DNA from 4 places in the Synechococcus sp. CC9311 genome. Region 3 is predicted to be linked to each of the others. Evidence: predicted binding sites of a transcription regulator. Region 3 holds the regulator's gene; each other region holds the start of a gene.
The links. The regulator NtcA, encoded in region 3, controls nitrogen genes in cyanobacteria. The targets are predictions, from matches to a motif close to GTANCNNNNGNTAC.
Positions count from the first base shown of each region.

Region 1: the regulator NtcA is predicted to act here: its motif matches at 2,666-2,679, upstream of SYNC_RS13170 (urease accessory protein UreD).
Region 2: the regulator NtcA is predicted to act here: its motif matches at 6,688-6,701, upstream of SYNC_RS13280 (ferredoxin--nitrite reductase).
Region 4: the regulator NtcA is predicted to act here: its motif matches at 3,615-3,628, upstream of SYNC_RS15250 (DUF4278 domain-containing protein).

Region 1 covers NC_008319.1:2,525,471-2,533,454, reverse strand. Annotated here, with positions in the region: gene ureC (urease subunit alpha) at 1-1,039, opposite strand, end outside; gene SYNC_RS13180 (urease subunit beta) at 1,043-1,363, opposite strand; gene SYNC_RS13175 (urease subunit gamma) at 1,375-1,677, opposite strand; gene SYNC_RS13170 (urease accessory protein UreD) at 1,741-2,631, opposite strand; gene ureE (urease accessory protein UreE) at 2,741-3,208, shown strand; gene SYNC_RS13160 (urease accessory protein UreF) at 3,205-3,873, shown strand; gene ureG (urease accessory protein UreG) at 3,873-4,475, shown strand; gene urtA (urea ABC transporter substrate-binding protein) at 4,593-5,888, shown strand; gene SYNC_RS13145 (branched-chain amino acid ABC transporter permease) at 5,978-7,132, shown strand; gene urtC (urea ABC transporter permease subunit UrtC) at 7,137-7,984, shown strand, end outside.
Region 2 covers NC_008319.1:2,544,017-2,552,000, forward strand. Annotated here, with positions in the region: gene SYNC_RS13230 (molybdopterin oxidoreductase family protein) at 1-777, shown strand, start outside; gene SYNC_RS13235 (nitrate reductase associated protein) at 758-1,213, opposite strand; gene SYNC_RS14880 (hypothetical protein) at 1,326-1,499, shown strand; gene SYNC_RS13240 (hypothetical protein) at 1,527-1,847, shown strand; gene moaC (cyclic pyranopterin monophosphate synthase MoaC) at 1,850-2,326, shown strand; gene SYNC_RS13250 (molybdopterin molybdotransferase MoeA) at 2,310-3,569, shown strand; gene SYNC_RS13255 (molybdenum cofactor biosynthesis protein MoaE) at 3,578-4,057, opposite strand; gene SYNC_RS13260 (MoaD/ThiS family protein) at 4,020-4,274, opposite strand; gene moaB (molybdenum cofactor biosynthesis protein B) at 4,334-4,864, shown strand; gene cobA (uroporphyrinogen-III C-methyltransferase) at 4,930-5,703, opposite strand; gene SYNC_RS13275 (DNA mismatch repair protein MutS) at 5,715-6,401, opposite strand; gene SYNC_RS13980 (hypothetical protein) at 6,444-6,587, shown strand; gene SYNC_RS13280 (ferredoxin--nitrite reductase) at 6,809-7,984, shown strand, end outside.
Region 3 covers NC_008319.1:319,621-327,604, forward strand. Annotated here, with positions in the region: gene SYNC_RS01485 (alpha-mannosidase) at 1-2,208, shown strand, start outside; gene psbN (photosystem II reaction center protein PsbN) at 2,196-2,336, opposite strand; gene psbH (photosystem II reaction center phosphoprotein PsbH) at 2,423-2,629, shown strand; gene SYNC_RS01500 (TatA/E family twin arginine-targeting protein translocase) at 2,639-2,917, shown strand; gene pth (aminoacyl-tRNA hydrolase) at 2,922-3,545, shown strand; gene SYNC_RS01510 (DUF3146 family protein) at 3,545-3,802, shown strand; gene SYNC_RS01515 (resolvase) at 3,780-4,232, opposite strand; gene SYNC_RS01520 (DUF3084 domain-containing protein) at 4,229-5,359, opposite strand; gene ntcA (global nitrogen regulator NtcA) at 5,411-6,145, opposite strand; gene rph (ribonuclease PH) at 6,237-6,962, opposite strand; gene SYNC_RS01535 (cob(I)yrinic acid a,c-diamide adenosyltransferase) at 7,097-7,705, shown strand; gene dcd (dCTP deaminase) at 7,705-7,984, shown strand, end outside.
Region 4 covers NC_008319.1:774,554-782,537, reverse strand. Annotated here, with positions in the region: gene SYNC_RS04010 (hypothetical protein) at 200-403, shown strand; gene SYNC_RS14580 (hypothetical protein) at 590-760, shown strand; gene SYNC_RS14575 (hypothetical protein) at 891-1,031, shown strand; gene SYNC_RS04005 (hypothetical protein) at 1,080-1,295, shown strand; gene SYNC_RS04000 (hypothetical protein) at 2,124-2,789, shown strand; gene SYNC_RS03995 (hypothetical protein) at 3,024-3,371, shown strand; gene SYNC_RS15250 (DUF4278 domain-containing protein) at 3,427-3,534, opposite strand; gene SYNC_RS03990 (hypothetical protein) at 4,183-4,662, opposite strand; gene SYNC_RS03985 (hypothetical protein) at 4,784-5,296, shown strand; gene SYNC_RS03980 (hypothetical protein) at 5,630-5,980, shown strand; gene SYNC_RS14570 (hypothetical protein) at 6,122-6,337, shown strand; gene SYNC_RS03975 (nuclear transport factor 2 family protein) at 6,784-7,281, opposite strand; partial or broken gene SYNC_RS14975 (hypothetical protein) at 7,546-7,767, opposite strand.

The DNA.
Region 1 (7,984 bases), 400 kb from region 3:
CAGCAGCAATGGTTTCGCGGCGGATGCGTGATTCTGCAAAGGCCACGTCCTCTGGGATTTTTGGATCAAGGTGATGGCACACCATCAACATGTCGAGGTGTTCCTCGAGAGTGTTGCGGGTGTAGGGCCTTGTTGGGTTGGTGCTGCTTGGCAGCACGTTCGCTTCTCCGCAGATTTTGATGATGTCTGGCGCATGCCCGCCTCCGGCACCTTCGGTATGAAAGGTATGAATCGTGCGTCCCTTGATGGCTGCGATGGTGTCTTCCACGAAACCGGCTTCATTGAGCGTGTCGGTGTGGATGCAAACCTGCACATCCATCTGGTCAGCAACGGACAGACAGGCATCGATCGCGGCAGGTGTGGTGCCCCAATCCTCGTGAAGCTTCAGGCCACAGGCTCCCGCTCGTACTTGTTCCTCCAAGGCTTCTGGAGTGCTGGCGTTTCCTTTGCCGAAAAAGCCCAGGTTCACGGGAAGTCCTTCTGCTGCCTGCAGCATTCGGCCGATGTGAAATGCACCCGGGGTGCAGGTGGTTGCATTAGTTCCGGTGGCGGGTCCCGTGCCACCGCCCATGAGTGTGGTCACCCCGCTAGCGAGGGCCGTTTCAATTTGTTGGGGGCAGATGAAATGGATGTGCGTGTCGATTCCCCCAGCGGTAAGGATGTGCCCTTCACCAGCAATCGCTTCGGTGCCCGGCCCGATCACGATGGTGACGCCTTCCTGGATGTCGGGGTTGCCGGCTTTGCCGATCCCAACAATGCGGCCATCCTTGAGGCCGATATCGGCCTTGACGATGCCCCACCAATCAAGAATCAGGGCATTGGTAATCACGGTGTCAACGGCTCCCCCAGCCCGCGAGGTTTGGGATTGGCCCATGCCATCGCGAATCACCTTCCCGCCTCCGAATTTCACCTCATCGCCGTAGGTGGTGAAGTCCTTTTCCACTTCGAGGATGAGTTCGGTGTCCGCTAGGCGAATGCGGTCTCCAGTGGTAGGCCCATAGGTTTCGGCGTAGGCCTGGCGAGAAATGCGGTAGGGCATGAATCAGGCGTCGAGGGGTCCGTTGATGTTTCCGTTGAAGCCGACCACGCGGCGTGCTCCAGAAAATGGGATCAAATTCACGTCGCGGTTGTCACCTGGCTCGAAGCGAATGGCCGTACCGGCTGGGATGTCAAGCCTTTGCCCGCGTGCAGCGTCACGGTCAAAGATCAAGGCAGCATTGGCTTCTTGGAAATGGAAGTGGGATCCCACCTGCACGGGACGGTCTCCGCTGTTGGCAACGGTGAGGGTCGTGACCTCTCTGTTGGCGTTGAGTTCAAGTTCGCCGGGTTCCGCTAACAATTCACCGGGGATCAGGGGTGCCATCAGAAGAAGCCTTAGCGAATGGGGTCATGCAGGGTCACGAGCTTGGTCCCATCGGGAAATACAGCCTCGATTTGGACTTCATCGACCAACTCTGGAATGCCCTCCATCACCTGGTCGCGGCTTAACCATGTGCTGCCTTCCTGCATAAGGTCGGCCACATTCTTCCCATCGCGTGCTCCCTCTAGAACCAAGAAACTGAGCCATGCCACAGCTTCAGGGTGGTTGAGCTTGAGGCCGCGCTGGAGTCGACGTTCTGCCAAGAGCGCAGCCGTGACGATCAGCAGCTTGTCTTTTTCCTGGGGGCTGAGGTGCATGGTGACCTTGCACTCCTCTTAGTTTCTATCGCTCTTGGGCAGCGGAATGTTCAATGTGAACCCTTATGGCCTCAATGGATATTCTTGTAAAGGCCAGACCCTGGGAATCTTTGGCGATGCCAGGTTTCGCGCTTGACGGGTGCGAGCCCAAATCCTGCTGAACCAGAAACGGGCATCTCGACTGGAGAAGCCGCTGTATCGGGCGATCAGTCCCTGAGGGAGTGCGCCGCAATGCATCTGTCCTTCGAGAGCCTTTCGATCTTGGCGAATGTCATCGAGGAGGTTGTTGATCTTGGTTGTTTGGAGAGGGAAGGGTGCAGCCCAAACCAAGGTGCCGAAGACAGGTTGTTGATTGAGTCCATGGAACCCCTTCAGCGCGTCGTCGCTGATTTCGAGTCTGTCAACAAGTTCCCAACGCCTTCCCTCAGACGTTTGGCGTTGGATTTGAACGTCTGATCTCCAGCATCCCTGTCCCAATGTTTCGTTTGCGGCAGTGCGTCCGAGACGCACAATTTCAGCGCTGAGAAAGGATCCATCCATGGGCAATGTGACGCTGAGGTTTTGTTCAAACAAAGCATCGGCATAGAGCACAAGTTCTTGCGGAAGCCATTCCAAATCACTATCCGCATCAAGCTCTGCCGAGACCTGTTGGCGGGCCCAAGTTCCCAGCGGATGGAGCTGGCTTCGACCTATGGATCCATAGATCTTTTGCGCGGCCACGCTTGTGAGTAAGCAGCGACTGTTTGGTCTTAAGCCGAGGTTGATGCTCAATTGGTCTCCCCCCACAAGGCCACCAGCGGTATGAAGTAGTGGCAGCTCGCAACGCCCGTTCTCGCCCCGTTCGGCCCGCATTAATTTCAAGGGGGCGGTACAGCCCCCTTGAAATTGACTGCCACTGCTGCCCGCAACAAACTGCAGGTTGCAGGTGCCGTGCCATGGATCAAGTCGTTGCATCAACGCACGCTCGACGCCAACTCTCCTCAGCTCTGTAACAAGGACTACCAAATGATGGCGTGCTGTTTGGGCAGTCTTTGTGGCGTGATCTCGTTGGTTGTCTGAACCCTTGGATGTTGGCTTGACCGTGTTGGACCATCGCCTCTTGTCTGAAGAGCCGTGGCCGAACGGCTCCCTCGCTGTGATGGAGTTGCCGTTGAGCGCGGATCAGCGCACTGTGCTGCGTGGACGTCGTCGAACTGCTTGTGGTCGAGACGTGTTGTTGCAGCTGCCGCGCGAGCGAGCCTTGATGCCTGGTGATCGCCTCACCGATGCGCATGAGCAGGTGCATGTTTTGGTAACCGCTGCTCTTGAGGAGTTGTTGCGGGTGGAAGCAGCAACGCCGCTGGCATTGCTGGAGGCTGCCTATCACCTAGGGAATCGCCATGTGGCACTTGAGTTGCATGAGGATGAGCTGTTGTTACTGAATGACTCCGTACTCGAAACCATGCTTAAGGGTCGTGGATTGAAGCTGACACGGTGTTGTCGTTCCTTCATGCCGGAAGGCGGTGCTTACATTGCCCATCAGCACGCATGACATCGCTTGCGTTATTGCAGTTGGTAAGCCCTGCTTTGCCTGTTGGTGCTTTTAGTTATTCGGAAGGTCTTGAAGTCTTGATCCAGGATGGTTCTTTGATCAACGAATTCGATCTTCAACAGTGGATTGAAGCTGAGCTTCAGAGGGGTGCATTGAGGTTGGAGGCTGCGGCGCTAACCCCGTTGCGTGTTCAGCTTCAAAGCTGGGAGGAAAAACGGTTAGAAATGCCTAGTGACTTGATCAGTCTCGATGGGTGGTTGCTGGCTTTGAGGGAGTCGGCTGAGATGCGAGCTCAGCAAGGACAGATGGGTGGTTCTTTGCTGAAATTGATGGCTGATCTTGGGCATCCATTGCCTCAGCCATTGGTTTTGGCGTGGCCTGCGGCCTGGGCTTGGGCTGCCCTGTCGTGGAAGATTTCTGAGTTGGAGATGGTTGAGGGTTATCTCTATGGCTGGGTTGCAAATCAGCTCAGTGCGGCGGTCCGCTTGGTGCCGCTGGGTCCCACCACGGCTCAACGGATTCAGCAGCGACTGTTGCCGATGATTCGTGATCAGGCGAGTGTTTTAAAGGATCAAGATCCGCACACGCTTTGGTGTGGTGGTGTTGGTGCAGGGCTCGCCCAGTTGGCTCATGCTGACTTGTATTCACGTTTGTTCCGGAGCTGATGAGCAGCAAACTCAGGCTTGGTGTCGCCGGTCCGGTGGGCTCAGGCAAGACAGCGCTCGTGCAAGCGCTTTGCAGGAGATTGCGCGATCGCCTGCAATTAGCAGTTGTGACCAATGACATCTACACGCAAGAGGATGCTCAATTCCTCACGCGCTCAGGTGCATTGGAGCCTGAGCGTATCCGTGGGGTTGAAACCGGGGGGTGCCCCCATACGGCGATACGAGAAGACTGCTCCATCAATCGAGCTGCTGTGAGTGAACTGGAGCATCAATTCCCTGGACTTGATCTGGTGATGGTTGAAAGCGGTGGAGACAATCTTGCGGCCAGTTTTAGTCCTGAACTTGTCGATCTTTGTATCTACGTGATTGATGTAGCGGCTGGAGACAAGATTCCTCGTAAAGGTGGACCTGGAATTACACGGTCTGATTTATTAGTCATTAACAAGATCGATCTGGCCTCTTTCGTTGGTGCTGACCTCGGAGTCATGGAACAGGACACATTAAGGATGCGGAGGAATCGACCCTGGTGCTTTACCAATCTTCGTACTGAAGAAGGACTTGATCGGGTGGAAGAATTTGTGTTGCAACAGATACCAAATTGATGCGTATTTGGCCTCGAAATTTCTAAATGGTTCTAATTGATACAGGAATTTCTTTCACTTGATCTGTACCTTTCAGGCCCCGGCGTTGAAGCGTCGTTTCACTTGTTTTTGGAACTCATGAGCTCATCATTGTCCAAGCGTCTATTTGCCGGCATGGCCGCAGCGTCGCTGGGTCTGGCCGTCACTGCTTGCGGCGGTGGCGATGAGAAGGCCTCCAGCGTTGAGTATGACGACAGCGTCACTGTTGGCATCCTGCATTCCCTAACGGGAACGATGGCGATCTCCGAGTCCACTTTGGTGGATACGGAAAAGATGGCCATTGATGAAATCAATGCAGCTGGCGGTGTTGAGGTAGATGGCAAGAAGTACAAAATCGAATATATCGTTGAAGATGGCGCCTCTGATTGGCCAACTTTCGCGGAGAAGTCCAAAAAACTCATCGACCAGGACAAAGTTCCTGTAGTTTTTGGCGGCTGGACTTCTGCCAGTCGTAAGGCCATGCTTCCGGTTTACGAGTCTAAGGAAGCTTTCCTCTACTACCCGATTCAGTACGAAGGCCAGGAGTGCTCGAAAAATATTTTTTACACCGGCGCGACTCCTAATCAGCAGTCTGAGCCGGCGACCAGCTACATGTTCGAGAAGTCGCCTGCTGCCGGAAAGCCTTTCTATTTAGTGGGTTCCGACTACGTATTCCCTCGTACGTCCAACACCATCACCAAAGAGCAAGTGAAGTCTCTTGGTGGAGAAGTCGTTGGTGAAGACTACTTGCCTCTTGGTAACACCGAGGTCGCCCCGATCATTGCCAAGATCAAGGCTGCTCTTCCTGATGGTGGGGTCATTATCAACACCTTGAATGGCGACCAAAATGTTGCCTTCTTCAAGCAGATCCAGGATGCAGGGATTACCCCTGAGAATGGTTATTATGTTATGAGCTACTCAATTGCTGAGGAGGAAATCAGCACGATTGGGCCAGAGTTTCTTGAGGGTCACTATGGAGCCTGGAACTACATGATGTCCATTGATACACCGGCCTCTAAGAAGTTTGCTGCTGACTTTAAGGCCAAGTATGGAGATGACCGAGTAGTTGCTGACCCTCAAGAGTCTGCTTACAACATGGTTTATCTCTGGAAAAAGGCAGTTGAGAAAGCAGGTACTTTCGATGATGACAAAGTACGTGAGGCTCTGATTGGCATCAAATTCGATGCTCCTCAAGGCCCAATCGAGGTTCGTCCGAATCACCACATCTCTCAAATCGTTCGGATTGGTGAGATCACTTCAGACGGTCAATTTAAGATCGTAGAAGAGTCTGATTATCCAATTGATCCTCAGACATGGAACCAGTTTGAGCCCACGTCGAAGGGCTTTGCTTGCGATTGGTCTGACCCCAGCAAGGGAGAGAAGTACAAGCTCTGATCACGAATAGCCCCATCCATTAATGGGTAGCTGTTGGAGGGGCCCCTTGGGGGCTCCTCTTTTTATTTGTTTCGCTTACTAGACCCCCCGTGGAACTGCTTTTCGAAAGCCTGTTTAACGGTGTGGCCATCGGCTCTGTATTGCTAATGGCTGCCCTTGGACTGGCAATTGTGTTCGGCTTGATGGGTGTGATCAATCTCGCTCATGGCGAATTAATCATGCTTGGTGCCTACACCACGTATGTGGTGCAGCTCATTTTCAAACTTCCCTTTCTTGCGCCGGTTTACAACGCCTACGTGCTGGTTGCTATTCCATGCGCCTTTGCTGTAAGCGGTGTGATTGGGATTTTGCTTGAGCGCACAGTCATACGACGTCTGTATGGCAACCCACTTGAGACTTTGCTGGCCACGTGGGGAGTCAGTTTGATCCTCCAGCAGTTTGTGCGCAGCGTTCCGCTTGCTTATGCGGCTGGAATGGTTGTGTTTTTAGTGCTCGGATTCAGTCTTCCGTTGTTTCTTCCGACTCCTCTATTGGAGGGACGTCAATCTCGGCTTGTGCGATCAGGTGGTTGGGCTGTGTCTGCTCTCATTGGTGTGTTGTGCGCTGGTGGATTGGCCTCACAAATCAGTCGTATTGCAAGGGCGACATCCCGCAATGTGGATGTCACCGCTCCGAAGTGGATGCGCGGAGGTCTGGAGTGGATGGATCTCACCTTTCCCGTCCCACGCCTTGTGATCATTGTGATGACCTTCATCGCAGTCGTTGGGGTGATCTGGTTCCTCAACCGCAGTGTTTGGGGGGTCCGGATCAGGGCCGTCACGCAAAACCGTTCGATGAGCGATTGCCTTGGGATTCCCACAGACACGGTTGATGTCCTCACTTTTGGGATTGGTTCAGGTTTGGCCGGGGTGGCGGGAGTTGCCGTGTCGTTGCTGGGTTCGGTGGGCCCCAACGTTGGCACGTCTTACATCGTCGGCTGTTTCATGGTTGTGGTGCTCGGTGGTGTTGGCAATCTGCTGGGTACCGTGCTGGCCTCATTTGCGATCGGCTTGTTAACCGATCTCATTGGAGCAGGGCGTCTGCTCACGATTTGGCCCGATATGCCTGGACCACTGGCTAGCGGTGTTGAATTTTTTGCGACCACGAGCATGGCGCAGGTCATGGTGTTTGCTCTGATTGTGGTGTTCCTTCAGTTCCGGCCTGCAGGTTTGTTCCCGCAAAAAGGCCGCATGGTGGAGGCTTGAACTGATGTTGCGTTCCTTTCAACAACGCCCCTGGCTCTTCGTGACAGTTTGGGTGTTGATCATTGCGGCAATCGTTGCTGCACCATCGGTTCTGCCTGTTTTTCGCTTGAACCTGCTGGGTCGCTTTTTATCGCTAGCGATTGTGGCGCTTGGGATTGATTTGATTTGGGGCTTTACCGGACTTCTTAGTCTTGGACAGGGAATTTTCTTTGCACTTGGAGGTTATGCCGCTGCGATGTATCTCCAACTTAGGAGTTCTATCGATATGCCCAACTCTATTCCGGAATTTTTCAGTCTTTATGGGGTTGATCGGTTGCCTTTGTTTTGGGAGCCCTTTCGATCGCCTTTGTTTACGCTCGTTGCAATTTGGCTGATCCCTGCATTGCTCGCAGGTGTGTTAGGGAACTTGGTATTTCGTAATCGGATTAAGGGGGTTTATTTTTCGATTCTGACCCAGGCTGCTCTGTTGGTCTTTTTCAATTTCTTCAATGGTCAGCAAAAATTAATCAATGGCACCAATGGTCTCAAAACCGATGTCACTGTGTTGTTTGGGCAGCTCGAATTGGGCTCGCCAGAGATGCAACGCGGTTTCTTTTGGTTGACTGCTGTAATTGTGATCTTGGTGTGGATATTTTTACGTTGGGTTGTTCGTGGTCGCTTTGGAAATGTTCTGATTGCAATCCGCGATGATGAACCAAGGCTCCGCTTTACGGGTTATAACCCAACGTTGTTTAAAACCATTGTGTTTGCAATCGCTGGGGGCTTAGCGGGTATTGGTGGTGCGCTCTACACAGTGCAATCCGGTATTGTTTCGCCACAGTTTATGACTGTACCGTTTTCGATTGAAATGGT
Region 2 (7,984 bases), 380 kb from region 3:
TTTAGGAATCCCAATCGAGAAAGCCGTGCTGATTGGGAGGTCTTTGCCGAGATCGGAAAGCGGCTTGGTTTTGAAAAACAATTTACATACGATTCTGCGGCTGAGGTCTATGCAGAATTCACAGCACTAACGAAAAAGCGATTATGTGATGTCTCAGGGTTAAGTCATGACGTTTTGGCCAAAGAAGGGCCACAACAATGGCCATTTCCACAAGACAGTTCACCATCTCAAGAGACAAAACGGCTCTACACCAATCAAAAGTTTTCAACCGCGAATGGACGTGCACGATTCTGTACCGACCAACCGCTTGGTCTTGCAGAACCACCCTGTGACACCTACCCACTGGTTCTCACCATTGGCAGATATCTGGGGCAGTGGCACACCATGACGCGCACCGCGAAGGTGAAGCGCTTAACAACGATGCACCCCGAACCTCTGCTTGAGATTCACCCAAAGGATGCCGATCAGTTCGCTGTTCAACATGGAGAACTCGCGGCCATCAGCTCACGCCGCGGTCAACTCACCGCTCGCGTGCTGGTCACAGACAAGATCCGAAAGGGCACGGTGTTTCTTCCGATGCATTGGGGTTTTACGCAAACTCACGCCTGTGAGGTCAATGCGCTGATGCATGACCATGCTTGCCCCATTTCGAAGCAACCTGAATTGAAAGCCAGTGCCGTCATCGTGGCCCCAGCCGTCTCAGTTATCAAACCCATCGAACAGCATGGCAATCGCCTAGATATTTTGCGGCGCATGATCATCCCAGCACTTCGTTGAAAGCAGCATCCAAGTTGTGGTGATCATGGCCAGGGCGCGCCAACTTACACAAAGCAAAACGCTCTAATTCGAACAAAGAAGCCCATTGGCTAACACTGATCTCAATCGATTTCTTTCGAGCCGATTCCTGCACAATGCTGGGTAGCTCTCCCAACACTTGCCATGGTTCATCAACCCCAATCGGCAAGTCTTTAGCCATCCCCTCTGCCATCAACCGAGTCAGAAGTCGCAAGTGCTTACGCAACTCATTCAATGCTGGTAATTCATCAGGCCAATCCACAAGCATTTGGCGCTGTTCCTGAGTGAACTCAAGCCAATGGCTCAATTTCAGCTTGACGCCGATGAGATCTAGCTTCCGGCGTACACAAAGAGGAATGCAACGCCAGTTCCCAACAAAATCTTTCTCAAACCCAAAGCAATGACTGGCTTGATTCATGCATTCAACGACATAAATTGTTCATGTTGAACCATTTATAGACATCGCTCCCGAAAATGGTCTCAATCGCAACCTCGAACTTCAACATTCAAAGAGAAGATTTTTCGAGCTTATGACCTCTTCTGTGCGTTTAGCCATTTCACTTGGACTTCTTCTTGGCTCTCTTCACGGCTGGTATACCAGCGAAGCCAATGCACATGCAGGCACGCCCTACGGCGTTAAGAATGTGAATTATCCTGGAGCTTTTCCTTCATTTGGTAGCGATTCACTCAACACGTTTCCATAGTGAGAGTCTGAATTCTTCAATTTAGGCATGAACTCTGGGGTCGTCTCTACAGGAAATCGCAGCCAAATCGCAATAGCGACGGGCTTTCTAGGAGCCTTCATTGTTGGGTCGCTTGCGGTACAAATGGTGCGAAGTCAAGTTGGGGTTGCGAGCAACGGCAATAGACCCAACGCAAAAGTGGAGCCAGTGATTGCTTCACCAGCCACCCTCTGGGCCGATATGGGATCCCGCAGCGAGTTGGTGGAGGAACTTTCGTCATCACCAGCCATCAACGCATCGCCAAAAGCCGTAGTCGATCCAGTTGTGGGATCTGAGGCAACACTGTGGTCTGCCTTAGGAAACCGCTGAACATGGAAGAAGGCCTCACTCACCTCAACACAGCAGGTGAAGTTCACATGGTTGACGTGGGTGATCGCCGTCCAACGAAACGCGAAGCAACAGCTAGGGGCTGCCTTCAAATGCAGCCAACCACGCTGGAACTGATCCGTTCCGGAAACACACCGAAAGGTGATCTCCTTGCTGTTGCGCGAGTCGCTGCCATACAGGCGGCAAAACGGACCTGGGAACTGATTCCCCTTTGCCACCAGTTACCACTCAGTGGAGTGGAAGTCACGATTGAACCGGATTCCTCACTACCGGGCCTCATCCTGTGCTGCCGGTGCAGCACAACAAACAGCACGGGTGTTGAGATGGAAGCGATGACATCAGTGTCCATTGGATTACTCACGCTTTACGACATGCTCAAGTCCATTGATCCAGGGATGACCTTGGGTCAGATCGCTCTCACCCATAAAGATGGAGGTCGCAACGGTGCCTGGTCCCGCTGAACCCTATGGGCGCGAAGGGTTACCTCTTAGCGAAGCCAGACATCGCCTTCTCGAAGACATCAGCCCGATCAATGCCCTCACAACCGTGCTTCTCCAGGAGGCGCTTGGGCGCGTCAATGCCAAGTCAATCAATGCTCCTGCCTCGATCCCAGGATTCCGAGCCTCGATCATGGATGGGTATGCCTTAGGGCAATACCATCAACCGACAGTCGGCCAGCAATGGGCTCTGCAAGGTCGATCAGCCCCTGGTTCTCCATTTAATCGGGTCTTAAACGCTGGTGAAGCCATCCGAATCTTGACCGGTGCCCCCCTCCCAGAAGGAGCAGGCTGGGTCTTGCCACAGGAATGCGTGGAGACCAGCCAAACGCAACTGACCTTGGCTGCTGAAGTTTCGGATCAACCCTGGATCCGAGCCGAAGACGAGGAATGCAAAGCCGGGGACCTATTGATCAATCCTGGCCAGCGCTTGACGCCTTCCCAGCTTGGACGTTTAGCAGGTTGCGGCATAGCCACGCTTGAAGTCCATCGCAAACCTCGCATTGGCCTCCTCATCAGCGGGGATGAGCTCGTGCCAGCCGGGCTAGAGCGACGAGCAGGAGCCATATGGGAAAGCAATAGCACCCTGCTTGAGACGATCCTGAACAGCCTCCACCAAGTGGTGCATGCAAAATGCGTGGTTCCCGACCAACCAGAAGCTTTGCGGCGGGCGTTAGCTGAGCTCAGCAACACCTGTGATGTTGTGGTGAGCACAGGGGGGATTTCAGCAGGTGACAGTGACTGGATCCGAACGCTGGTGGACGAATTAGGGCAGGTGAGTTTCTGGAAACTATTTCTGAAACCAGGGCGCCCCTTTGCCTTCGGGCACATCAAAAGCCAGAAAGGATCCGTGCCTTTCTTTGGCCTCCCTGGAAACCCAGTGGCTGCAGCGGTCACCGCCCTGCAACTGCTCTGGCCAGCCTTACAGATCTTGGAGGGTCAACAGGAGCCTGAGTACTTTCCACGCGTCAAAGTCAAACTGGCCAACGCTTTGGCTCGTCGGCCTGGCCGCCCCGAATTAGCCCGCGCTCGCTTGGAGGTCAATGCCAATGGAGAACTAATGGCGCGGGTGAGCGACTCTCAAGCCTCATCCCGCATTGGCTCCCTGGTTCAGAGCGATCTTTTGCTGGAGATTCCCGCACAAACAGGAGGGTTAGAAGCCGGCGAGAGTCTTTGGGCGCAACTCATACGATCCCGCCTCCTCTAAGAAGAAGCTCAAAGTGGCGTATTTCCGCTAACCCACGAGCCCTGTCCGTTCCTCCACTCTTTTTTCCAAAAAGGGGCCTGATGCTTAATCGCTTCAAGCAAAGCCATGCAACAACGTTGCGCAGGGCCACGGCGATCAGCCTCAACAGCCACAAGCACGATGACCTCATGAGGCGATAAGCGTCCAACCCGATGGATCACAAGCGCTCCTGTCGCACCATGCAGCATCAACAACCTTTCCGCATCCTCACGGATCAAGCTTTCGCACAGTCCTGGATAGTGCGTGAGCTCAAGCGCTTCAAGCGAAATCCCATTTTCAGCCACATCTCGAACACGTCCACTGAATGAGGCTGAAGCAGCGGCAGTTGATGACCATTCAGACAACCGAATCCAAGGATCAAAGGGTTGGCTATGAATCTCAACTGTTATTTCCAGTTTTTGCATCAACCCTTCAACCTCCAGTAAAGGGTGGAAGAAAAGCAACTTCATCCCCTATTTGAACAGGGGTAAGCGAATTCACCAACCGCTGATTAATAGAAATCTGAACAGAGGCAGGACGAGGTCCAAGTTTTAATTGATGCCAGATATCATCAGCCGTCACAACATCTTTGTCGGGAAGCAAAATACACTGTTCATCCCAACCAGCCTGATCTCGAAGCGAAGCAAACAACAACACCTGGAGTGTTCTCTCCGAAGATTTCGTCATAGCGAACAACTGCAAGTCCTGATTCGTTCTAGCGTCATCTTGCATTCGCGATTCTGGAGCTGGCCCTCTCAATTGCACTCCTCACCATTTCCGACCGCCGCACCAGGGCGGAAGACACCAGCGGTGACGCACTGGAACAACGCCTCACAGCCGCAGGTCATCAACTCAGTGACCGACGGATCTGCCCTGATGATCGCTATCAGATTCGCTCAGAACTCAGTCAGTGGATTGCCAATCCAACCGTTGATGTAGTGATAACAAGCGGCGGAACAGGCCTGACAGGCCGAGACGGGACCCCAGAAGCAGTCTCCCCATTGCTGGACAAAACCATCGACGGTTTTGGTGAACTCTTTCGCGTTCTTTCCTACGAGAGCATTGGAACGAGCACATTGCAAAGTCGTTGCCTAGCAGGCGTCGCCAATGGAACCATCATCTTTGTTCTTCCCGGTTCGTTAGATGCCGTTCAAACAGCTTGGGACCGATTGATCTCCAGCCAATTGGACGCGAACACGCGTCCCTGCAACCTCGTGCAACTATTGCCGCGATTACGGGAAGCATCTTGGAAAGCCACAGCGAATCCTGATCCGTGAATCCTGATTAGGTGATTGAGACGTTTTGCTGATTTGGGTCGTCGCTGGTGCCAAAGGAGCGGACTTCAAAATGGAATCGGCATCGTGACCGCCGCTGGCTCAGGAGCACAGGCACTCACTTGTTGGTTCACCACATCTCCCACCACCACGATGGAAGGTGAAGCAAATTGTTCTAGTCGAGTGGCCTCTGCCACCTCGCGTAGGGGTGCCTTTAGACAGCGTTGACCCACCACAGTGCCCTGCTGAACCACAGCAACAGGTGTGTCGCCGTCAAGGCCGCCAGCGATTAATTCCTCAGCAATACGCGGGAGATTATGCAAACCCATATAAATCACTAAGCCATCACTTGCGGTCGCCAAAGCACGCCAATTCACTGATGGACGACGTTTATCGATCTCCTCATGACCGGTCACAAAGGTGACCGACGAGCCTGCTCGTCGGTGCGTCACCGGTATTCCGGCATAAGCGGGAGCCGCAATCCCGGCCGTCACGCCAGGCACAACCTCGACTGCAACGCCATGGGAAACCAGATGGGCTGCTTCCTCTCCACCACGGCCAAACAGGAAGGGATCTCCACCTTTTAAGCGCACAACCGTTTTATAGCGCTGACCCAAGGCCACCAACACTGAGTTGGTACTGGGCTGAGGCACGGAATGGTGCCCTCGGCGCTTGCCGACAAAGTGTCGCTCACAGGTCTCGGGAACAAGTTCGAGAACCTCACTTGGAACCAATGAGTCGTAGACGAGGGCATCACAACATTGCAGTAGGCGATGAGCTTTCACGGTGAGCAGATCAGGATCGCCTGGTCCAGCTCCAACGAGATACACAGTGCCCGTCATGGTCGAGTCAGTCACGGCAATAGGGCAAGACAATGAATAAGTCCCTGACGAAGCTGGGGATTTTCAAGGAGGGATGGCAGGCCACCAACCTGACGCAACGCCTCAGACATCCGATTGGGCGCTAACGAAAGAGGTAATGGAACCACGTTGGGATGGTCGATAGCAAACTGGTCCCAGACATCAAACGGCACCACAGGCAAGTCAAAACGAGCCTGAATTGAAGCCAGGAAACGATCAGACAGCCCTGGCCTCAATGGATGATGAACCAAAGCCATAGAAGGATGCTTCGCAGCAACATCCGCAATCCAACACGACATGAGACCCCACCAACAATCCCAAGCGCCAAGAAAAGGAAGCGACTTCACAACAACACCCTCAGCCTTCAAGCGCTCACGAATCAGCGGCACGTCACTGCGTGCATGACTGCCAGGCAGTAGGAGCAGAGGGACAAGCCACTGGCTATCGCACTGCACAGGCGATGGATGCTCTGCAGTCAGCACTTCCAATTCAACTGGGGCCGTTCGGCGCTCAGCCACAGCATCCACAATCTGCTGCAAGCAAGGGGATATCAATCCACCTGAACGTCCATGGATCACAAGACGAAGGGCAGTTCCACCACTCAATTCGCCACGTTTCCGTAACAACGGCCACGGATCTGAAGCCCCTGGAACTGATCTAGTCAGGTGGTTTTCATTCATGCATGCATGACTAACTACCGCAGAAGGCATTCTCGCGCTCCCATGCAGTCCACTGCTCGCAGCAACCGAGCACCAAAGCGATTTAAAAACGATTTTGATCGCGATTTAGCGGCCATGGCAAGGGTTTGGTCCATGATCCGCCATGGTGCCGTTCGCTGGATCGGAGAAATAGGCCGCCAATACTGATTCAATTCTCTGCCGTTAAGGAGGGGTTAATCGAGCCAGAAACCGCAGAACTTCTTTGTAGCAAATCAAACAAAAATGCGAGTCCGTAGACGCTGATTTGGTTCCAACCGATACCGAAAGATCACACCACAGATCGCTATAAACCTTTTCTCAGCACGAACATTTCTGATGTGCTGGAAATCTCGCTAACTGACGAATTCCTGTACCAGGGCATCAGCACTATGAGCATTCAAGTCCCCACAAGACCATTCCTAGAAAACAAGAAGCTCAATAAAATTGAGCAGAATAAAGCAGCAAAGGATGGGTTACTCGTTGGCAACGAGATTGAAGAGTTTGCGAGAGTTGGCTGGGAAGAAGTCGATGAAACCGATCTTCAGCTTCGTCTTAAATGGTATGGAATGTTTTGGCGTCCCAAAACACCAGGCAAGTTCATGCTTCGCTTGCGAGTCCCCAATGGCGTCATTAATCATCAGCAGCTTCGGGTTGTGGCCTCAATCGTGGAGCGCTACGGCGAGAATGGAAGCTGCGACATCACAACACGCCAAAACCTACAACTGCGTGGCGTACTGCTGAATGATTTACCAGATATTCTCAAGCGACTGAAGGACGTTGGACTGAGCTCAATCCAATCAGGCTTTGATAATCCAAGAAATGTAACCGGCAATCCGCTTGCAGGCATTGATCCAAACGAAATCATCGATACACGACCTTTCACCACTGAACTTCAGGACTTTCTGACAAACCATTGTGAAGGAAATCCAGAGTTCTCCAACCTCCCTCGAAAATGGAATACAGCTGTTGCTGGGGCAAAAGACAACTTTCTACTCCACAACGACATCGTCTTTCACCCTGTTGAACGGGATGGTGTTTTGGGTTTCGGCGTATGGATCGGAGGAATTCTCTCATCACAAATGAATGCATATGCCATCCCCCTGAATGCTTGGGTGAAGCAGGATGAAATTTGCAGAATGACCGATTGCGTCATTCGCCTCTGGCGTGACAACGGCGAACGAAACAAGCGCCCCAAAGGCCGCTTCCGCATGTATCTCGACCAGCTCGGTATCGACGCGTTCAGAAGTGAAGTGGAAAGCCTCTTTGGTCCTCTCATAGAGGATCCAGGGTCAGTCTTTAACTCCACACCTCGGTCTCACTACGGAATCCACCCACAGAAAAATGCCGATGAGTTTTTCGCAGGACTGCATGTCAGCGTTGGACGACTCACAGCAACAGATCTGCACGACTTAGCCACTGCAAGTCTTGATTACGGGACTGGTGAAATTCGCCTTACAGAGGACCAGAACGTCATCATCGTGGGGCTTTCATCAGCAAATTTGGATCGTTTCAAAGCAGATCCATTGTTGCAACGCTTCCCACTTGAACCAGGTGCCATCGCCGCT
Region 3 (7,984 bases):
GTGGAACGCCATCGTCCGGCCTTGCATGCGCGGATTCAGCAGGCCAGTCGTGAAGGTCGCTGGGAGCCGATCAATGGCCCTTGGGTCGAAACCGATTGTGTTCTGGTGAGTACGGCATCCCTGTCGCGTCAGTTCACGCTTGGACAGGAGGACAGCCAGAGGCGTTTCCCGGAATGGCGGCATGACTTGGCTTGGCTGCCTGACAGCTTTGGCTTCGCCGCCGGACTTCCCGCTGTGGCGGTTGCCAGCGGAGTGCGTTGGTTCTGCACGCACAAACTGGCTTGGAATGCCACCAACCGTTTCCCCCACCGTTTGTTTCGCTGGCGTAGCCGCGGAGGCGCGGAGGTTTTAGCGCTCATGCTGCCCGGAATCGGCACCGATGCCGATCCTGTCGCGATGGCAAAAGAGCAGCGCGATTTTCAATCTGCCACTGGGGTGGAGCAGGCGATCTGGCTCCCAGGGGTTGGAGATCATGGTGGCGGTCCCACTGCCGAGATGCTGGAACAGCTCTGCCTTTGGGAACAACAGCCGCAGGCTGTGGCACAGCAGCCCGGAACCCTGCGCGCCTATCTCGATCACTTGGAGCCTTGGCGCTCCAGCTTGCCGGTTTGGCGCGATGAGCTTTATCTCGAGCTGCATCGGGGTTGTGCGACCAGTCGGCCTGATCAGAAACGTCATAATCGCAGTCTGGAACGGCTTCTTCGTGAGGCTGAGCTCTCTGCCGCGTTGCTTGGAACTCGGGCTGATGCTCTGGTGCCCAGCCACGAGCAGGCCAGCGATTGGCGACCTCTGTTGTTCCAACAATTTCATGACATCCTTCCGGGCACATCGATTCCTGAGGTGTTTGAGCAAGCTGAACCGATCTGGTGTGAGGCACGCCGGCGTGCGGCCCGCTGTCGAGATCAGCTGTTAGGTCATCTCCTCGCGTCCAATCAAGACGGGATGGCGTCCGATCCGCATCGCTCCCGTTGGACCTGGTGCGGCTTGCAGCCGCTTGCTCACTGGTCACCGTTGCTGCGCTTGCCACAGGGGCATTGGTCTAGTGGTGGGCAGATCTTGCCTGTGCAGGCTGCTCCTTCAGGCGGGGTTTGGGTTCAGTTGCCTTGTAGCGAAGGCGTGTGCGCGCTCCCACTTCGGCGCAGCCGTGAGCCTCTGGGTTCTGCCGTGCCCATTCGTTATCCCGTGAGCGTGGAGGTGGTGTCTTCGGGAGTTTGGAGACTGAGCAATGGGGCTGTGTCTGCGGATGTGAGCATCCATGGGCTGGTTCAGCTGCGCGACGGGAATGGTGTGCCACAGCTCAGCGAACCCATGCGATTGCTGCGTTTTTCCGATCGAGGGGAGTTCTGGGATGCTTGGGATCTTGCCGCTGATTACCGCCAACATCCGCTGCCGATGGCCGAACGTTGGTCGGCAGAATTAGTGGAATCGGGTCCTCTGACAGCACGGATCGTGTTGCGCACAGTTGCTGGATTGAGCAAGGTGCGCCTGGACCTCATCCTTCAGGCCGATTCGCCCTGGCTCGAGGCCCAGCTCAGCGTCCAATGGCAGCAGACCCATGAATTGCTGAGGTTGGAATTGCCGCTGAATAGTCCTGCCGTGCGTTGGGCCGCCGACACGAGTGGTGGAGTGATCGAGCGACCAGCAGAAGCGTTCACTCCTTATGAACAAGAGCGTTGGGAACTGCCTGTGATCTCATGGCTGGCGGCCGAAGCGGAAGCTCCTGGGGGTGGGATGGCGGTCTTGCTGGATGGTCCTCAAGGTGTCGATGCCAGCCCGAACCATCTGGGAGTCTCCCTGCTCCGAGGTCCAACCTGGCCAGACCCCTCAGCAGATCACGGATGGCATAGGCACCGGTTGGCCTTCATGCCAGCGCTGCTTGGTTGGAACCGCAGTGGTGTGGCCCAGGCGGCGATCCGATTCAGGGAGCCAGGTTGGGTAGGCCCTGTTGCATTGGAGCAGCGTTGGCAAGGGCTTCCCTCCTTGCCCATCGGCTTGGTGCCGATTTCAGTCCGACCAGCGCAGGGTGCCGGGCTGAGCGGTAAGGCCGTTCAAATTGAATTACTCAATCCTGGACCAGCGCGTCAGCGTTGGTTGCCTGGGACTGATTGGAGGCTGAGCTGCGCCAAATCCAACGACCCAAGGACATTCTGGGAGGTGAAACCTGGCGAGCTCATCACTTTGATTTTGGAGAACGTTCAATCTTCGTGATCATCGAACGGGTCGTCGAGATTTTTTGATGGAGGCCCAAAGGCTGTGTACACCCCAAATCCTGTTAACCCAAGCAGGGCCGCCAGCACGGCAATCGCCACTGACATGGCTGGGGACGAACTTTCCATCACAACTCTCCACAGGATCGACCCCTATATGGGTCGGAGCCCCTACAGTATCGAGACTTAATTCAACCCGAGACTTCAGCGCTGCCATGGCTCAACGCACCCGTCTGGGAGATCTGCTCCGCCCCCTAAATTCGGAATACGGCAAGGTTGTCCCCGGCTGGGGCACCACACCAGTGATGGGAATTTTTATGGCCCTTTTCCTGGTGTTTTTGCTGATCATTCTTCAGCTGTACAACAAGTCACTGATCCTTGAAGGAATCAATGTCAACTGGAATGGCTTAGGCCTGGGCTGACATCCGAGAATGAATGTTTTCGGCATTGGCCTGCCAGAAATGGCCGTTATCGCTGCGGTAGCTCTTCTTGTGTTCGGCCCAAAACGGCTACCGGAGTTCGGCCGCACCCTTGGTAAAACTCTTAAGGGTTTTCAGTCGGCCTCCAAGGAATTTGAGCGCGAAATTAATAAGGCGATGGCTGAGCCCGAACCCATAGCGGATCAGGCCAAAGCTCTTGAAGCACCAGCTGAGACGGTTGTGCCCCCAACGGTTGCTCCAAAGACAGAGCCAACTTCTCCTTCCGATTGAGTCGATGAATCGCGGTGATCTCCGCCTAGTGGTGGGGTTGGGGAATCCAGGCAATCGCTACGCCAACACACGACACAACGTTGGCTTTATGGCTTTGGAACGCCTGGCCTCTCGCGAAGGCGGTGGCTTTCGATCCATGCCGAAGCTCCAAGGTCAGCTCGCTGATTTGGGTTCGGGGGACAAGCGATTGCGATTGTTGATGCCCCAAACCTTCATGAACGACAGCGGTCGCTCGATACGGGCTGCATTGGATTGGTTTGGCTTCGAGCTGCATCAGCTCTTGGTCCTCGTTGACGATATGGACCTGCCGCTCGGTCGTTTGCGTTTGCGGGCCCGTGGGTCTGCCGGTGGCCATAACGGCCTCAAAAGCACCATTCAGCATCTCGGAACGCAGGATTTCGCGCGTCTGCGGATTGGAATTGGTGCACCCGGGCAAAACCCCAGTGAGCGCAAGGCAAGAACGGTGTCGCATGTGCTTGGAAGTTTCAGTCGTGACGAGGAGCCCCTGCTCGACAAGGTTTTGTTGGAGGTCGTGGATGGTTTGGAGAGGATTCAGCTTCAAGGCCTCGACCTTGCAGGAAATCACCTCAATGGGCTTCAGCTGGCTCCTACCAGCACTGAGGAGTGATGGCAGCGTTACCTGTTACCACCGCCCATCTGCGGGTTCAACGCCAGAGTTTTGCAGATCAATGTTTGGAAGGAGACGTCCAGGCCGGAGGCTTCAATTGGCAGTTCAGCTGGTTTTTTGATCGAGGCGAGCTGAGTGTGGAGCCCTCCCTGGGGCGAGCGTTGATTCAAGACGCGCTCCTTCGCTTCCTTGTGAAATCTGACTATGACCTTGAGCCCGGTGGTGATTACACCTTCACCGTGAGGGCCCGTTTTTGAGGGGATCGGGACCTGGCCATTGCAACGGCCGATCTAAATAATCTTCGAGGATCACGAGCGCGGCGATGGCGTCGAGATCACCAGACGGGATGCGCAGGCCTAAAGGAAGCAAGCGCTTCCAGCCCCGTGCAGGCCACAACTGCCAGTAACGCTCGCGGGCTCGCAGGGTGGTTCCTGTTTCGTCCACGACATGGACCTTCAGGCTGGTGGGAAGTTGTTGTTGCCAGATCGTGCTGCTGGTGCCGTCACCGATCACCAGATCAGCAATCTGAGCGTTCTCCCCCTGATCGTCTTCCATCCAGGCGCGCAGCTGATCCAGCACCTCAGCGCTTGGGATCACCATGGCTTTCAGCACCGTGTTCGTTGAGATGTTTGCTAGAAGCAATCCGCATTTGCTTCGGCCAGGATCCAAGGCGACGACGCGTGTCATGGACTGAGACGCAACTGGATGGCGATCGGATCTGCTGTTTCGCTACGCCGTAAAGCGACTGCTTCGAGCGTTGCGAGACCGCCGTTGCGGTCGATCAGCTCTTGGCCAAGCGCATTGATGGCATTGCCATCGAACTGCAGACCCTTGCTGAGAGAACCGCGTCGTTGCACCTCGGCCAATGTGGAGGCAAGGAGAAGATTCAGTCGGTTGCGAACGGCTTCAGGGTTGCGCTCATTGCTCGCGACGGTGGTGCGGGCCAGGATCTCTCCCTCTCTGGTCACCGTGACATTGGGAAGCACTTCAGGGAAGGCGTACACAACGGTTTCGCCCAGAAGCACATTGGCTGCTGAACGGATGTTCACAACCCAGGTGCCAGGTTTGCGAATCGTTTGTTCCAAGCGTTTGATATCGGGTCGCGGAACCAGCAGGAGCTGACGCTCTACCGGTTGGCCAGGCAGCACTTGTTGATAGGCCTGAAGATTGGCATCTCGTAGCAACTGATCGATGACCGTTTTTGCCTGATCGGGGCGTTCCAGCTTCAGGGTCACGGTGGTAAGTGGCTGACCACTGCTGATGGCGACATTTCCGCGCCGCAGAGCGAGAAGAGTGTCTTCCAGTTCATTGAGTTCTTTCTCGCCACTGCGAATTTGCGAGCGCACGGCCGAGAGTTCCTGTTCGGTGCGTTGGATCTCAACATCTTTCGCATCCACGTCTTGGCTCAAGCGCTGGCGCTCTGCTTCCAGGGATCGGGTTTGTTCCTGGAGGGGCTTCAGGGTGCGACGCAGTTCTGCCGCTCGCTGTTGGGCTGTTGTGAGCTCTTTGCCGGCTTGCTTCTGAGCGCGTTTGCTTGTTTTGAGGTCGGAGCGACTGCTTCGCAATTTCGCTTCGAGAGCATTGAGTTCAAAAAGGCCGACCCTGAGCTGCCGACTCACCAAAAGTAAGAGTCCCAGGGACAGTGCGCTAATCAGGCTGCCCGTCAACACCGTGATCACCACGGCTGTGCGCTTCGGACGCAGCCCAAGCAAGCTCAGCCGAGCTTTCCCCACGCGAGAACCAAGGCGGTCTCCCAGGGTTGAGAGCACGCCTCCAAGTACAAGCAGAGCGAGAAGTAGGAACCAGCCGGTCACGGAGTACGAAGAATCAGAGTTCGGGTGGGAGCTCCATCTTCACCTGCAAGGTCAGCTGAACCGCTTGGCAAGAGCGATTGGATCGAGAACAGTGATCTTTTTGCGATCGATATCCACAAGGCTGGACGACTTGAGATCACCCAAGAGACGAGTGATCGTGACGCGTGTGGACCCGATGGCCTCGGCGATGGCTTGATGCGAGAGGCGAAGGTCGATGGTGATGCCTCGTTGACCAGGCACTCCGAAATCTCGACAGAGCACCAGCAGAAAACTCACCAGCCGAGACGACATGTCCCGATGGGTGAGGGTTTCGATCATCGTTTCGGTTTGAAGAATCCTGCTGGAAAGACCTTGCAATAACAGCAAGCCCACACTGGTGTCAGCTTCGATGGCCTGCCGCACTGATGTAGCGGGAGCCGTGACCATCTCCACTCTGGTGAAAGCGATCGAGTGATAGAAACGATCGGATCGATGACCTGTTAGTAACGACAGCACTCCAAAAAGACTGTTTTCTCGTAACAAGGCAACAGTGATTTCTTCGCCGGATTCGTAAACCCTGGAGAGACGAACGGCACCTCGACGGATGAGGTACACCTTTTCTGCGGGGTCACCGGGGAAAAAGATGGTTTTGCCGCGTTCCACCATTTCGGAGTTGGCTCCATCGAGTCCCCGAATGACGTCTTGAAGAGTGCGGCTTGATGGAACCGCGGGGGTTCCAAAGCTCGAGCCCGCCGGGCGAATTGTTGGTGGTGCGTAGCGGCTGAAGCCGCGGCTGACCTCAGCCATGTTCCCAGCGCATTTGTCGAGATGTTATGGATCAGCCCACCCAGCCCGTGTAGCAAGGAACACGAAATGCTGCCTTGTAATGAGGCGGAGTTCATCCAGCGGACAGAGCCGCGCGTTGATCATCCATGATTTTTTTGAGGCCAGGCTCGGCGAGGTCCAGTAGGTCATTGAGCTGGTGACGGCTAAAAGGAGCTCCTTCGGCAGTGCCCTGCAGTTCCAGCAAATGCCCTTCTCCGTTCATCACGACGTTGAGATCCACATCGGCTTGGCTGTCTTCGCTGTAGTCGAGGTCGAGTAAAGGGCGTTTGTGAATCACGCCAACGGAGACGGCGGCCACCTGCGATTGGACAGGATTGGTATTGAGAACTCCTTGTTGAACAAGCCGCTCACAGGCCCTTTGAAGCGCAACCCAAGATCCGCTGATCGCAGCGGTGCGGGTGCCTGCATCTGCCTGAATCACATCACAATCGATTCTCAATGTGTTCTCGCCGAGAGCTTCCATATCGATGGCTGCGCGCAGGCTGCGGCCAATCAGACGCTGAATCTCCTGGGTGCGTCCGCTCAATTTGAGTAGCTCTCTGTTTTGGCGCTCCGGAGTGGATCCAGGCAGGAGTCGGTATTCGGCGCTGAGCCACCCCTTCCCTTGATCTTTGCGCCAGCGAGGCACTCCTTCTTGATGGCAAACGCTGCAAAGAACAGTGGTGCGTCCGCTGTGGATGATCACTGAACTCAGCGCAAATCCCATGGGATCCCAGCTGATCGAGAAGGGTCGAAGGTCGCCCGGTCGACGTCCGTCGTTGCGAGAGGTGTCGGTCATGAGGCCACGGTGCGGAGTTGCTTTGAGCCTGCCAGTTGGTTAGGCACACCATGGATGGTGTCAAAACACTTGTGTATTCGACTTTCACCGCTAGATTCATCCACATCCGGATTTGCCGGACATCGGCGAATGTGATGACCGTCAGCCTCAGCCCTACCCATCATTCTCGTGAGTCGCGGACTGTTGACCACAGGACTCTCGAGCAAGCAGGACTAAGGCGATTGCCCTCTGTCGAGGTTCGTCCACCCCTCCATTTGGTTGCTCCAGAAGGGCAGCTTCAGGTGCATACCGCCTCTTTTCGAGGGAGCTTTTCTGGTGTGCTGAGCCAAGCGCTGCGGACTGCAGGTCTTGGTAGCAATGTGTTGATCGCCCAGTTTCTCAAGGGTGGAGTGGGTCAAGGCCCCCAGAGCAGCCTCACCCTCTGCGACAGGCTGAGATGGTTGCGGCCTTCCGTGGCGGAATGCCTGTCAGATGCTGCTGTGAGCCGCGATGACGAGGTAAAAGAGGCTGTCCAGGAGGTCTGGCAGATCTGCAAGACCCATCTCTTAGAAGGCACGTTGGACCAACTCGTCCTGGATGAGATTGGCTTGGCGATTGAGCTTGGCTACTTGATCCACGAAGATGTCTTATCTGTCTTGGAGCAAAGGCCTTCGGCGATGGATGTGATCGTTACGGGGCCCGCGATCCCTGCAGAGATGATGGAGATGGCTGATCAAGTGACGGAATTGCGTCGAGGTTTCTAATGCTGAAAAACGATCGCTGGATTACGGATCAGGCTGATGCAGGAATGCTCGAGCCTTTTCAAAACGGATTAGTGCGCCACTTGGATCCGGATCAACGGCAGAGTCCGGTTCTGAGTTTTGGCTGTTCATCGTATGGCTACGACCTGAGGCTCTCGCCTAAGGAGTTTTTGATCTTTCGCCACGTCCCCGGCACGATCATGAATCCCAAGCGATTCAACCCTGACAACCTGGAATCAACGCCCATTCATCATGATGAGGATGGAGACTATTTCATCCTTC
Region 4 (7,984 bases), 450 kb from region 3:
CGAACATTAATGAGCGATAATATGCTGTTGAGAATCACATTCAAGAACAGCAAATATGTTGCTGAGAATCACAATCAGGAGTGCAAATCTGCTGCTGAGAATCAGTTTCGATAAGTCGATATTGAGTGTTCGGTTAGCCGCCGAAGAAATGATGCCCTTAATGCACTAGACCGGACAAGTTGTTACCGAGGGTTGTGTGATGAATGAAGTTTTACTTCTATGCGACTGCTCGCTTTGCAAGCGCAGCGTTGAAGAATCGCGGTCAATCAGGATTGGCGGGCAGCATTTCTGCTCTGAGTCCTGTGCCAAGGGGCATCCCAATATGGAGCCATGTGATGGCGAGCGGGATGGCTGTAACTGCGGAATTGCAGAGCTGGAGCTGCTTTTGGCGGCTGCCGATTAGTTCACTAACCGCTTGATGAAATCGGAACCACCATCGCTCACCCCCTCAAGCGTGGTGGCTTCAAGATCAAGCCCGGCCGCTGAAACGCAACTAGGCTCCGTGCCCATGAGGCAAGGCCTGATGCCTGCTGATGCCCTGTGACACACGTTGGTGCCAAGCGATCGGAGCTAGTGGATTGAAAAGAAGATGAGGACTCTGCAGATAGGAGCGATTGCAGTGCTTGCTCTAATAACTGTTGTCGTGGTGGGAGTCGATCAAGGCAAACAGCCAAGTACCGATCGACCAGCCGAAAGCAAGGGACAACTGGAACGCTTGCGAGAGGAGCGACTCAAAGACGCGGTTCCACTGAGGAAATAACTGACAAAGCTGTCCCCTAACAACACGCACTGATCGTCACACTGAAAGAGTCCTGAATACGCTGTTTGGAAGCTCACGCCAACAGACCCGAGCTAAACCCAGGGGACTTCAGATCATTGAGGCACGGCTGATGAAGTTTCTGACAACCATCGGGCTATTCCTGCTGATCGTCGGTTTCTGGTGCGGCAGCGTCCTGGGTGTCCTGTACATGATGGAACGGCATCGCATGCAGGAATCAGGTCTTCTGGAACGAAATGGCCCGGATGGGTGATGTGAGCCCGATCAATCGGAGTAAGGATGTGATGAGAGGAATTGATTAATGGACAAACCAACCAAAAACACAGGCTCTCTGACTGTCATTGCTGTCGTCAGTCTGTTTGCACTGGTCTTCGCCGCTGCATTCGCCTTCGAGACCTACAGCCACTCGCAGCAATACAAAGACTGCATCGCAAAGGGTGATCTCAGTCGCGATCAATGCCGCTTGCTCTACCCCGCACAGCGAGGAATCGATGCTCAAAGCCGTCTGCGCCGGTGAGGAGCTGCAGATGGCAATAAGAGCTAATAATGCTGATGACTACAAGGCTTAGCTTTCACACTGTATCGAACAGCTTGGACGGGATGTAGCTAGTGAAGTCGAGTCCGACTGGATGGTGCCCTTATTAGTTGAAGAGGAGAGGGACAGGCTGATGGCTTGGCAGCTGGGAGTGAGTCTCTAGTCCTTTTGGGGGATAGGTCAGCAGCGAAGACCACTCGGGTGGGGGATTCGGATTCGTAAAGCTTCAACGATGGTGAAGAGGTCCAGGAGTGGCGACCTCTACTACCTAAATCATTCAAATGAAACTCTTATCTTCCATCGCTGCCGCTTCTATCATCGGCGCCTCAATGTTTGTTACTCCACCTGCTGCAGAGGCAAAGGAGCATCATCACCATGGTCACCACCATAGACTTCATGAGCTAAGAAGAAGTCGTCGAGAGTTCCGCCATGATGTTCGCGCATTTAATCATTATGAAAGAGCATATGACCATGATTGGGGTCATGCTCGCAGGGTTTATAACCGCGAGGTGTATGGCTATCCCCCAGTGATTCCTGTCTACGGATACAACCATTATCGTAATCCTGAATTCGGAATCCAACTTAGGTTCTGATTTGAATTTTCTGTCGGGAAGCCTGATAAACCTGCCTTTATGAGAGGTCTTAGGGCTTTGAGTGGTCGCTATCGATCTCCCGACTAAATATTCATTTACCCCGTCACGAGCGGGGTTTTTCATTTCTGCCTGACCTACCAGCAAAGCTGAAACCAGCTACTGCAGCTGGCATCACCAGCACAAGCAAGGCATCGTTACGGCATCTAATTGACGCCCCATGCTGCGTCGTCTCTCCTTGGGGCTGCTGGCTTCTGCCATCTCTGTTGCTTCCCTGCCTGCCATTGCTCAAGAGAAGGACAGTGCTGATGATCTTGGTGTGATGAACATCAGCCTTAAGGATGTCGTCAAGCCAACTCTTGGCTTTCAAACTGTTGCTGGCACCACCATCTCGACCTCCACGCGTTTGGGCTACCGCTGGCTCAATCGTGATCGCAGCACGATGTATGGCATCAATGCTGGATATGACAGCAGGCCGATAGCAACAGGTACAACAACCAATGGCATTGAAGTCTTTAATTCACAAACACCGTTCTTTCAGCAGGTTGCTGTAAATGTAGAATTACAAAGCAACCAATGGGGTGCCAATGTCTATGGATTAATACCGGTTGGGAAATACGGCTATGGCTCAGACAATATCGCCACAATGAACAGTAGCTTTGCAGCAGAACCGTTAACAACTGTCGGCCTTGATGTCAATTACAACATCAGCAATTTATTGGCCGTAATGGCAGGTTATTACTACCAAAGCTGCGAGAAGGAACCAGAAATATTTGAAAACGATGCTGAAGGATCTGGCGTGAAAGCACGGCTAGAATATGACATCAGCTATCAACCACAGGCTGGTGTTGCTTATTCCTATGACGAAATTTTGAATCCAGGGTGAATGCTGATTTGAGATTACGTTTTGGTGGACCCAAAACAATAGAAATGAGGAAAGAAGTTCAACAACAACCTGTGATTAAGGCTTTAACCGCAACACCAAGCAATCGAGACGTAAGGGTTGGGAATTCGCGGAAACGCTGCCCTAAGGGCTCTGCGATAATAGGATCTACCCGCATTCGACTACCTGTCACCCTTACTTGTAGATCGGCTGGTGGTACTGCGGATTGTTGATGGATTGACAGCGACCAGTCTTGTCAATGATGTTGAACGTGGTGTGAGTAGGAGAGAGCCACTGCTTGGAGTCATGTTGGCCAGTGCTTATCTCTATTTGCCTGGAACCGAAGCACAAGCAAGGCACGAGCTGCAGAACCAATCGGAAGAGACACAGTTCAGTGCAGCCCTCGCCAATGAAATCTCAGATCGAGAATCATCGATCAGGCGTCTGATTGAAGAATGCACAAAGCTTGAGTCCGCTTACAGCGCAGTGATTCTTGGGCGTAGGGAGCTAGACATTCCTTATCAATCTGATGATAGTGACTACGTTGATGCAGCAACTGAACAACAGCTAGAGATGTTCGATTAAGAAACAAAAAAACTCCCGCTGTTAAGCGAGAGCTAATTGATGTGAACTCTTTAGATCACTTGGCGTATGACACGCCGCGATATGTCAATGGTGCTTTCTTAGATGCATCATTGCCAGCAGCATTGTGCTGGACATACTGCTTACCACGATAGGTGAGAGTCATTTGAGGTTCCTCAGAAATCCAGGTCCCCGTTCCGTGGCCTGGCGAGTCTGCGCCTCACAGAAGTGAGGTGAACGTTGGGTGTAGTTATGGCTACAAGAAGGTTATAGCGCCAGCGTCAACGCCTCTGGTGTTTGTGGTGTTACAAAAGTGAAACCAATCTTGCTATTGGTAGCAGCCTTATACAGAAAAGTAAAAAGCCCACGCCGTTAGGCAGGGTATATGGCCTTAGCTGAAACTTAGCTGGAATTAGCTTGAAGCATTGTAGATTAACTTTTTTGATCCACTTTATGGCCAATATAGTTGATACAACTGAAACCTTATAGACAGCCTCAATGAGGGTACCAATGCAAAGAGAAGCAACTGAACTTTTGATTTTCACATCTGGAGTGACTTCAAGTCCAGCTAACATGCAATTGATACTTATCGACCCTACTAACACACCGGCCCTAAAAGCATAAGTTCGAAAAAATTAATGCTGCGATCTTTTGGCTTCGTATCTGCCTGAGCGTTGCATGTAAACAGTAAGAACGATGCAAGCAATAGGGCAGTGCATTTATAAATCAAGAATGATCTTACAAGAAAAAATAAGAAAAAACTCCGCCGTAAGACGAGGACAATGGCATTGACTCAAAAACAGCGGTCGATGTATTAATTATAGGGAGTCCAGAGGGTGCAGATTGATGCGACAAAACCTCCACGAGACTTCACGGAGCATCCAACGTTGCTTCTGTTGGGACGCTTAAAGAGGATCTGGTGGTGACGAGGGGATTGATTCCAGCGGCTCATCATCGACTGTATGCTCCAGGCGCGGGAATTAATAGGGCATCCAATCACCTCGCTGGCTGGAAAGGCGGTGGCAATCTTTGCTGGTGCTTTTGAGACCTGGTTTTGCAAAGTTTGGAAGGCGCTGTAGTCGTGATCGCAGTTGGCGCGATCCAATAGCTCGTTGAGAACAGCAGCGCTGTAGGACAGTTGCAATCTCTGAAGGTCTTTATTGAGTGGTTTCAGTACTGGCATCCCTACGCGAACACGCTGGGCATTGATGGCCCTTTCGAGGGCTATGCCTTGCTCCAGTTCACGACTGCTGAAATCAATGCTTTGTGAATTGGCAGGTGCTAATCCCAGCATTGTGAACAGCAGTGCGAAGAGTGGACCTCCGAAGAACCACCTTGGGGAAAGAATTATCGACACAGGAGCCTTTATTTTTCATCATCCTGTTCGAATTACCCTTGATCGACAACCGAGTCAGATGGCAGATCCGACCACTCTCGTCAGCACCCTCATCAACGAGCTGAAGGGTCAGCTAGCTCAGTCAGCGAGAGAGCTGATTATGAGAGATAGCTGGGACTTGGGTTGTCCAGTGATGGTTATCGACACTCGGAAAGACCCAAAGCGAGTCATTGCTACGACTATTCGTGGAGTGACGGGAGTCATCACCACTTCACGTGTCATCGACCATCCTTTGATGAGAGCTTTTATGGCGAGACACAAGGAGGTAGGAGCCGAAGAAGCCGTCAATGAGCTCCTTAACGGCCCTGACGGTGAGGAGTTCGCTGAGGTGTGGGACTCCTATGTGAAAGAAAGAGATGAAAGAGGGCTGGCTTGTTGGTCCCATGACGACGCTGCGAAGTTCGCCAGTAAGTCGAGGGAAGCTTTTGAAGATGGTTGTTTGGCTTGTGTCGCCATCACACAGGGAGACGAGGGAGATGACGTGGGAGTTTTGACGTTTCAGGTCAAGTCTGAGTGGCTCTCACCCCAATAGGTAATCTCGCCAAACTGCATTCATGTGGCAGCAGCAGCCTGATTAAGCCCTACACAAGGAGAAACTCAGCGGTGAAAGCTGGCTGGTCAACAGGCAAGAAGAAATGCTCATGCCGAAGATTGGTTGGAACTCCAGCTGTGAACATGCCAAGCCCTGATGGAAAGCAGCTGAAGCAGAAGCGAAGCGACCTAAATGCGATGCCAAGCTCGTTCCTTTTGAGTGCGACTGGAAAGCCTATTTAGAAGCAAACCCTGCGACAAAAGCATGGGCTGTGGCTAATCCTGCGATGGCAGAGCAGGAACGCACCAAGTTGACCGCCGACCCTCAGAAGAAATGATTCGCACCACACTCACCGCCCTCGCTTCAGTCGCTGCACTCTTTGCAGTCAGTGAGCCAATCGATCCGCCCGTTGCCATGGCCGACACTGTGAAGGGAGCCCTATGCGTGCTCTCGCGTCATGACGACGCAATGCCTCCGGAGCAGTTCCGCTGCGATTTCACCCAGCTCCGCGGCAACGTCTACGTCGACAGCCCCCGCTGGGCTTTCGCCTTCCCTGCTGCCGAAAACGGCTCTACCTACGAGCGGCAAAACTTCGAGGATTTCAAGCGCTTCACCCGCGAAGGCCAGTACACATTGACCGTCTTTGAGTCAGGCGAAAAGCCCAACGAGCCCGGTGGTTATTGATAGGCAGAACTGACCTCTAGGGCAGCTTCAGCATCCATACGGTCAACAGTCATTGCAGCCAACATCTGATGGCTACAAGTCTTGGCTAGTTCTCGCTATTGAACAGCTTGGAAGGGATGTGGCTGGTGAAGTCGAATCCACATGGATGGTCCCTTTATTGGTAGAAGAGGAGAGGGTCAGGCTGAAGACTTGGCAGCTGGGTGTGAGTCTCTAGCCCGTTTGTGGAGTAGAGGAAGAAACCTTGTGGAAGAACCTGCTGAGTCATGGAAGAAAGTGGGTCTCTGCGACATGGGGACTCGAATCACCAGAACCGTGACAGGTGTCCATCCCCACAAAAGAGTTCGTGCGGATACATAAAACTCACCTTAGTCCTCACACGGGAATCCACGGAAGGGGTGAGGGTTGTCAAAGACCCTCCTTTTTTATGGATTGCTGACCTAGCAATAATTCGGTGCCTGTTCCTACAAAAGAGTTCGTGCGGATACATAAAACTCATTTCAATCCAAGGATGTGGTGGTCCTTGGGGGGCGCGTCGTCGTGAGGGAGGTCTGGTGGGCCTTCCTTTTTTTTGGCTCTGTGGGTGTTGGCTGAACCCTCCCGACACGAAATCTTCCTCAGTGCCGTTGATTAGCTCCCCGCCACAAGCGAGGTTTTTATTGCCCTGGAGCCTTGGCGTCACATGTTTCCGCGTGAGCTGTTGTCAAAACGAGTCAAGAGCGAATGAATTACAGATATTTGCCTAGCTTTAAGATTTCGACAAGCAAGGATTTTCCCTCGATTTGCATTAATCCTGTATACAGCAACTATTGAACGCAAGGGACTACATTGTCTTGGGCGGCAATTATCTGCCAACGTCCATCATATTTAAGCCATGTATCGGTCCATGCTAAGCAGGTTTTTTTGGATGGAATTTCTTTGGACATATAACTTTCGCTTCCATAGGCGATAGCGACATTCTCGCCAAAGAACTTGACTTTGACATCACCAAGAACGCAATCTTTGTTGGCACCAGTCTCCAAAGCTGTTGATTTGTTATATCGCTCACCTGAAGTCCAAGTTCCATGGAATTCGTCTGACAAGTATCTTGTCATGCCAGCATTTGCCATACAGTTGCCAGTTTGCCAAAGTTTATCGGCGGCATTGATATACTGGACAATAGTATCTTCTTCATTGCCCCATCGGATCCGAGGAGCCGGAGAGGAGTAAGCAATATTGTTATATATTAGAGACAAAAGAGATGCATAGAATAAGGTTTTTATTACCTTGACCATTTGAGTATTAATGAAACAAGATTTGATCATGATAGTGGCATATATAAATTTGGGCAACCGCTTGGAAAGCCCCTACCGCACACATTTAAAAATCGTTGCCCCTTTAATTGAAAGAGCAATTTGCTAGTAATCTGACAAATGAAACGTATGAATGCCATCCAACGGCTGGCACGATTTGGCAGAAAATAGATAAAACGAGATCGCGAAAATAAGGATTTCAGCTAAGGACATTACCGACGCAGACATGGGATCGAGTCCTGCATCGAAGCAAACGACTGAGCGTGAATGATGCAATTACCCTGCTGGAACAGCCCTAACTGCCGCCTTTTTTTTACCGGGATCAAGACTATCGGGTGAATTCTTATAGCAGCAATCGTGCACCCGTACGTCCCGATTACTTGGTGATGCTGTTAAAGCATTGATCACAGGCAGCTGTTGAACTTCTTTGCGTTGTGCTGTTGTACTTGCACCACCAAAGCGAACTTTAAGATCTGCTGAAACTCTGGTCTCGAATGCAGTAGCTCTTGCCATAATCCATCAACCTTGATATTGAGCAAATAACCAAAGAGATCTTTGTACATTATATATTAATCCCTGAGGGATTAGTTCTGACTCCTATTAGTGATCCTGTTAGTCGTGCAGTCATTCGAGTAAGCCAAGAAAATAAAAAACCACGCTCGTGGCGGGGCTAGTGAATATTCAGTCGTGAGGTTGATAGCTATGTATCAGCGCC